One region of the Arthrobacter sp. Y3221159 genome, then DNA from elsewhere that is predicted to be linked to it. Evidence: riboswitches for the same ligand, from Rfam matches in the RefSeq annotation. Region 1 holds a riboswitch; the other holds the start of a gene.
What was found. A riboswitch is a leader RNA that binds a small molecule or an ion and turns the genes downstream of it on or off. The one in region 1 is predicted to bind glycine.
Positions count from the first base shown of each region.

Region 2: it holds a riboswitch for glycine, as region 1 does, so the genes downstream of both, AC5RT3_RS20010 (aminomethyl-transferring glycine dehydrogenase) here and AC5RT3_RS20005 (aminomethyl-transferring glycine dehydrogenase) in region 1, are expected to answer to the same signal.

Region 1 covers NZ_JBNHFC010000032.1:12,446-16,184, forward strand. The annotation lists gene AC5RT3_RS19995 (hypothetical protein) at 1-321, opposite strand, end outside; gene AC5RT3_RS20000 (amino acid permease) at 453-1,988, opposite strand; glycine riboswitch at 2,037-2,134, opposite strand; glycine riboswitch at 2,136-2,234, opposite strand; glycine riboswitch at 2,466-2,566, shown strand; partial or broken gene AC5RT3_RS20005 (aminomethyl-transferring glycine dehydrogenase) at 2,727-3,739, shown strand, end outside.
Region 2 covers NZ_JBNHFC010000033.1:88-3,826, reverse strand. The annotation lists gene AC5RT3_RS20020 (MFS transporter) at 1-907, opposite strand, end outside; gene AC5RT3_RS20015 (TetR/AcrR family transcriptional regulator) at 993-1,529, shown strand; glycine riboswitch at 1,622-1,718, shown strand; partial or broken gene AC5RT3_RS20010 (aminomethyl-transferring glycine dehydrogenase) at 1,912-3,739, shown strand, end outside.

The sequences.
Region 1 (3,739 bases):
GACAGTGGCTGCCGCCGAAAGTCCCAGCGACGCCACCGTTCCCACGCCGGGCACCGCGGCGGTGGCACCCACCACCGCCCCGCCGCCCGTGACGGCACGCAGGTAGTCGCGCTCCAAAATGTCGGCCAGCTGGGCGGCGGTGGCACGCGGATGCTTCTTCTGCAACCGCCGGAGATAGGCCACCACGAACGGGCGCTGGATTTCCACCGCCTTCAGCAGCATGTTGTGGACACCGGGCTTGGGGTTGCCCTCAGCGTCGAACACCGCGTTGTGGGCGGTTTCCTGTGCGATTCGTACTGCGGGATTGCTGCGCCTGGCCATGATCACCTCATTCAAATCGACCTGCAGCGGGAAGGCTGCCGTGCTCCTCCATCCTAAGTGGATAAACACTAAGCATGCTTAACTTCGGCGCCTTGGCCTGCCGCCGCCCGGTGGGGTCCGCCGGCGTCCGCTCACTTCCTTGCCTGCTCTTTCTCGGCCAGGCCGGTGCCGGTGCTTCCGCCGGCCGCAGCCTCGTCAGCCCGCAGCTCGGCCTTGAACACCTCGAACCGGGCGAGGTGCGCGGGCCGGCGCCGCAGGACTGCCCATGCCGCACCCAGGACCACGAACCAGGCGGGGGTGGCCAGCAGGGCGGCGAGGGTGTCGGCCTGGGTGGTCAGCGCCCAGAGGACGAAGGCGAAGAACGCGAAGACCGCCCACACAACGGGAACGCCGCCGGGCATCTTGAACTTCGAGGCTGCATGCAGGTGCGGGCGGCGGCGCCGGAACGCCAGATAGCTGGCCAGGATCATGGACCAGACGAAGATGAAGCACACTGCGGACACGGTGGTGACCATTTCGAAGGCCTTGCCGACGTCCTGGCCTGCGTACATGAGCACGACGCCGGAGAGCAGCAGCACGCACGACAGGAACAGCGCGTTGCTGGGTACCTTCTTCGGCGACAGCCGGGCGAAGACGCCCGGCGCATCCCCCTCCTGGGCCAGGCCGAACACCATCCGGGAGGTGGAGTAGATGCCGGAGTTTGCGGAGGACATGGCGGAGGTCAGGACCACCAGATTGACCACGGTGGCGGCGGCGCCCAGTCCGGCCAGGGAGAACATGCCAATGAACGGGCTGTGTCCGGCGGCGAACTGGGTCCACGGGGTGACGGACATCAGGATGATCAGCGCGCCGACGTAGAACAGCAGGACGCGGACGGGGATGGCGTTGATGGCCCTCGGCAGATTCCGCTCCGGGTTCTTGGCTTCCGCCGCCGTGGTGCCCACAAGCTCGATGCCCACGAAGGCGAAGACGGCGATCTGGAATCCGGCCACGAAGCCCATGAATTCATTGGGGAAGAAGCCGCCGTGGCTCCACAGGTTGCTGAAGCCGGCCGTTCCGGCGTCGCTCTGGAAGCCGGTGAAGATCATGAACAGGCCGACGATGATCAGAGCGGCGATGGCGATGATCTTGATCAGGGCGAACCAGAATTCGGTTTCGCCGAAGGCCTTGACTGTGGCGAGGTTCAGCAGGAGCAGGATGGCGACGGTGGCCAGCCCTGGGATCCACAGCGGCAGTGCCGGCCAGAGCTCCCGGGAGTAGCCCGCGATGGCGATGACGTCCGCGATCCCGGTGATCACCCAGCAGAACCAGTAGGTCCAACCGGTGAAGAAGCCTGCCCACGGCCCCAGGAGGTCGGCCGCGAAGTCGCTGAAGGATTTGTAGTTCAGGTTGCTCAGCAGCAGTTCGCCCATGGCGCGCATAACAAAGAACAGCATGAAGCCGATGACCATGTACACGAAGATCACGGAAGGGCCCGCGGCGGAGATGGTCTTTCCGGAGCCCATGAAGAGGCCGGTACCGATTGCGCCGCCGATGGCGATGAGCTGGATGTGCCGGTTGCTGAGCTGGCGTTCGAGGTGGGGAGGTTCGCTGTGTGCGGCCTTGCCGGAAGGGGAAGCGCCGTGGGGTGGCTGGCCGCCCGGGGACGCGGGGGGATGAATCGTCATGAGGAACTCCATCGTTCAAGCAGCACCGGATGCTGCATAGATTCGGTTCCTCCCCGCTCTGTACATGACCTGAGAGTTTCCGCAGCCGTAAAGGCGTGCTTGCACCGTCGGTGAGCCGGGACCTGCCCGGCTGCTTTCCAGAGTTGCCTTTCCGCGGCGGTACATGGGCCTGAGAGTTTCCTGGGGAGGGTTTGCTCCTACGGCGCCTGCTGGATGTACCTGGCAGGGCTCTCCCGCCACAGGTCAAAGGCATGTTCAGTTAGAAAAAGTTGCTTCGCATGGACCGCTGCCGGCAGGCCGCCCCGAATCGGTGGAGCCGGTCCGGCACGGCGCCGGTCAGGTTCAGTGTGGTTCCGGTCACGCAGCATTGTCAAACCCCCAACCAGGAATCCGGGGGCGTGGCAGGCGCCGATTTGCCACGAGCAGGCAAGGCCGTGTACCTTGTGAGCCGAATCACCCACATTTGAATAAGCCTTTCGAGCTGTGACGGGAGAGCTCTCCCGGACAACCACCGGACAGGCGCCGTAGGAGCAAATCCTCCCCAGGAATCTCTCAGGCCCATGTACCGTCACAGCGAGGCGACTCTGGAAAGCAGCCCGGCTTCCTGCCGGACTCACCGACGGTGCAAGAGTGCCCTGCCATGAGCAGGTGTCCTCGGAATCTCTCAGGTCCAATACAGAGCGGGGAGGAACCCATCCATGCCGTGCCATCCGTGGCCGGCCAGACCTGGAGTTCCTCATGACGATTCAATCCAACCCATCGGCCTTCGCCGACCGCCATATCGGCGTGCGCCGCCAGGCCGACGTCGACACCATGCTCAAGGCCATCGGCTACGACAGCGTGGACGGGCTCGTGGACGTTGCCGTTCCGGGATCCATCCGCCAGGAGCACGTGCTCCGGCTTGAGGACGCCCTCAGCGAGGTGGAGGTCCTCGCCGAACTGCGCAGGCTTGCGGCCAGGAACAAGACCGCGGTCCAGATGATCGGCCAAGGCTATTACGACACCGTGACGCCGCCGGTGATCCGCCGCAACATCCTGGAGTCCCCGGCCTGGTACACCGCCTATACCCCGTACCAGCCTGAGATTTCGCAGGGCCGGCTTGAAGCCCTGCTGAACTTCCAGACCATGGTCCAGGACCTGACCGCCCTTCCGGTGGCGAACGCGTCCCTTCTGGATGAAGCCACGGCGGTGGCCGAGGCCGTCCTGCTGATGCGCCGGGCCAACAAGAACAAGGACGCCAAGGACGGCAAGACGGTCCTGGATTCCGATTGCCTGCCGCAGACCATCGCCATCGTGCAGGGGCGGGCCGAGGCCCTGGGCTTCGACGTGGAGGTCGCGGATCTCTCCAAGGGGCTTCCCGACGGCGCCATCAACGGCATAGTCCTCCAGCAGCCCGGCGTGTCCGGCCGTGTCTGGGACCAGTCCGCGGTCATCACGGCGGCTAAGGAACGCGGCGCGCTTGTCACCGTCGCTGCCGACCTCCTCGCCCTGACCCTGATCACCCCGCCCGGAGAACAGGGCGCCGATATCGCCGTCGGCTCCACCCAGCGCTTCGGCGTGCCGCTGTTCTTCGGCGGCCCGCACGCTGCCTACATGGCGGTCCGGACCGGGATGGAACGCACGCTTCCCGGCCGCATCGTGGGCGTCTCCAAGGACGACGCCGGTGCCCCCGCCTACCGCCTTGCCCTGCAGACCCGCGAGCAGCACATCCGCCGCGAGAAGGCCACGTCCAACATCTGCACCGCCCAGGC
Region 2 (3,739 bases), on a different contig from region 1:
GGAAGAGGATGAAGCCGTTGAAGGAAAACAGGGCCAGGACGTTGGCCGTAATGGCCATGCTGAACACCCTGTTCCGGAACAGGGACATATCCAGCAGCGGATTCGCCAGCCGCAGCTGCCGGCGCACGAAGACTGCACCCATGGCCAGGCCGAAGGCGATGCCGGCGAGGGCTGCCGGGCCGGTGCCTTCCGTGGCCAGTTCCTTGATGCCGTAGACCAGGGGGACCATCACCAGCAGGGACAGCAGGATGCTGGGTACGTCCACGCGGCCCGGGGCGGGGTCCTTCGACTCCGGGATGAAGGTTGGGCCGAAGGCCAGGAGGGGCAGCATGAGCGGCACGGCCACCAGGAACACCGCGCCCCACCAGAACTGCTCCACCAGCCAGCCGCCAAAAATCGGTCCCAGGGCCGCCCCGCCGGAGAACCCGGCTGCCCAGATGGCTACCGCCAGCCTGCGGCGGCTGGGCTGCGGAAAGATGTTGCGGATCAGGGAGAGCGTGGACGGCATCAGCATCGCCCCAAAGAACCCCAGGGCGGCACGGCCGGCGATCAGCCAGGCGGGGCTTGGGGCGAAAGCCGTGGCCGCGGACAGGGCGGCAAAGCCGATGCTCCCGATGACCAGCAGCTTCCGCCGCCCAATGCGGTCGCCGAGGCTGCCCATGGACACCAGCAGGCCGGCGAGCACCAGGGGGTAGGCGTCCACGATCCACAGGAGCTGGACGCCGGTGGGTTCCAGGGCGCGGGTGATGGCGGGCAGGGCAAAGGTGAGGGCGGTGTTGTCCACGGCAACCAGCAGGACCGGGAACATCAGTAAGCCCAGGGCGAGCCAGTCCCGCCACGGCGCCCGGACGGCCGGGCCGCCGACGGGGGCCGTCGGGGTCCTGGTGGTGGCAGCGGAAGTTGTCATGAAATAACTATACCGTCCAGACGGTACAGTTACGAAACTAGGCCGGGTTGGAGAGGCTGCCGCCGCAAAAGGCATGATTAGACGCATGCCCCGAAAGCCCGTAGCCCGTGAAGCGGTCCTTGACGCCTTTGAAGCCCTCCTGATTGAGGTGGGTGAGCGCGCGGCAACCCTGGATGCCGTTGCGGCGAAGGCCGGAGTGTCCAAAGGCGGGCTTCTGTACCACTTCCCCAACAAGGAAGCCCTGATCCAGGTGCTGCTGGACCGGCTTGACGGGCTGGCAGGAGCCGACGCCGATGCCATGGCAGCTGCCGGGGAAGGGGCTGCGGCCTACTTCGTCCGGTCTTCCGTCTGGGCGGATACTCCGCTGGACCGGGCGATCGTCGCCGCAACCCGCCTGGCGGAGGTGGCGCACGAGGAAACGCGCCGCCGGTTCGCAGCGATCCAGCAGCGCTGGCTCGACGAGATCGCGGCCGACGTGGGCCCGGCGCTTGCCAAAGCAGTGCTGTACATGGGGGACGGGCTCTACTTCAACGCCATGCTGTCTGTGGGGCCGGTACCGCCGGGCGGCGCGGCCGCCGATGTGGACGAATTGCTGGCAGCCCTGGAGCGCCTACGGCGGTAGCCGGCCATTTGCCCCAGCCGCTGCGGCGTAGGACAATTAAGCGCTGTGGGAGCCGCCGGCGGCTTCCCGCGACAATCCAAATAAATAGCCTTTGATCTGCGGCGGGAGAGTTCTGCCGAAAGTACAGCAGGCGCCGTAGGAGCAAACCCTCCCCAGGAATCTCACAGGCCCATGTACCGCCGCGGCGAGGCACCTCTGGAAAGCAGCAGGCAGTCCGCCTGGGTAACCCGTTGAGCGGGAGCCTTGGGCTGTTGTGTTCACCGACGGTGCAAGCGGGGCCACGCGCAAGCTGGCAACGCGGAAACTCTCAGGTCCAATACAGAGCGGGGAGGAACCCGAATCGCTGCGGCGTACCCTGCGCCGCCTGAATTATGGAGTTCCTGTGACTGCTTCCCCGGTTTCCGCCACCTTTGTTGACCGGCATATCGGCGCGCGCCGCCAGGCCGACGTTGACACCATGCTCAAGGCCGTCGGCTATGACAGCGTGGATGCGCTCGTGGACAAGGCGGTTCCCAAGGACATCCGGCAGGACACCCCGCTGACGCTGTCGCCGGCGTTGAGCGAGGTTGAAGCGCTCGCAGAACTGCGCAAGCTTGCCGCGAAGAACAAGACCGCGGTCCAGATGATCGGCCAGGGCTATTACGACACCGTGACGCCACCGGTGATCCGCCGCAACATCCTGGAATCCCCGGCCTGGTACACCGCCTACACCCCGTACCAGCCTGAGATTTCGCAGGGCCGGCTCGAAGCGCTGCTGAACTTCCAGACCATGGTCCAGGACCTGGTGGGGCTGCCCATTGCCAACGCCTCGCTGCTCGATGAAGCCACCGCGGTGGCCGAGGCAGTGCTCATGATGAGGCGCGCCAACAAGAACAAGGATGCCAAGGACGGCAAGACCGTCCTCGACGCCGACTGCATGCCGCAGACCATCGCCATCGTCAAGGGCCGTGCCGAGGCGCTGGGCTTCGACGTGGAGATAGCCGATCTTTCCGCAGGCCTGCCGGACGGTGCCATCAACGGCATTGTCCTCCAGCAGCCCGGCGCGTCCGGCCGGGTGTGGGACCAGTCCGGCGTGATCGCCGAGGCGAAGGAACGCGGCGCGCTGGTCACCGTCGCTGCCGACCTGCTCGCCCTGACCCTGATCACGCCTCCGGGCGAGCAGGGTGCGGATATCGCCGTTGGTTCCGCCCAGCGTTTTGGTGTCCCGCTGTTCTTCGGCGGCCCGCACGCGGCCTACATCGCCGTCCAAAAAGGCCTGGAGCGTTCCATGCCCGGCCGCCTTGTCGGTGTGTCCAAGGACGACGCCGGTGTCCCCGCCTACCGCCTGGCGCTGCAGACCCGCGAGCAGCACATCCGCCGCGAGAAGGCCACGTCCAACATCTGCACCGCGCAGGCACTGCTGGCGATCGTCGCGTCCATGTACGCCGTCTACCACGGCCCCGAGGGCCTGAAAGCGATTGCCCAGACCACCAACCGCCATGCCCGCACGCTGGCAGCTTCACTGAAAGCCGCGGGACTCGATGTCCTGCACACCTCCTTCTTCGACACCGTCACTGTCCGCGTACCCGGCAACGCGGCGGGCATCGTTGCCGCTGCGGAGGAGAAGGGCATCAACCTCCGCGGCATCGACGCCGACACCGTGGGCATCTCCGTGGACGAAACCACCACGACGGCGACCATCGCCGACGTCGTCTCCGTCTTCGGCGGGGAGGCAGTGGGATCAACGGGGTCATTCGCACTGGACCCCGCGGTTGAGCGCACCTCGGACTTCCTGCAGCATCCGGTGTTCAACACCCACCGGTCGGAGACCCAGCTGCTGCGCTACATCCGCAAGCTCTCTGACCGTGACCTGGCGCTGGACCGGACCATGATTCCGTTGGGCTCGTGCACCATGAAGCTGAACGCCACGGCCGAGATGGAGGCCATTTCCTGGCCGGAGTTCGCCTCGATCCACCCGTTCGCCCCGGATTCGCAGACTGAGGGCTGGCGTGAACTGATCGCGGGCCTGGAGGCTGACCTGGCCGAGATCACCGGTTATGACCAGGTGTCCATCCAGCCCAACGCCGGGTCCCAGGGCGAGCTCGCCGGCCTGCTCGCGATCCGTGGCTACCACCGCTCCCGCGGCGAGGGCCAGCGCAATGTCTGCCTGATCCCGGCCTCGGCGCACGGCACCAACGCCGCGTCCGCGGTGCTCGCGGGGATGAAGGTCG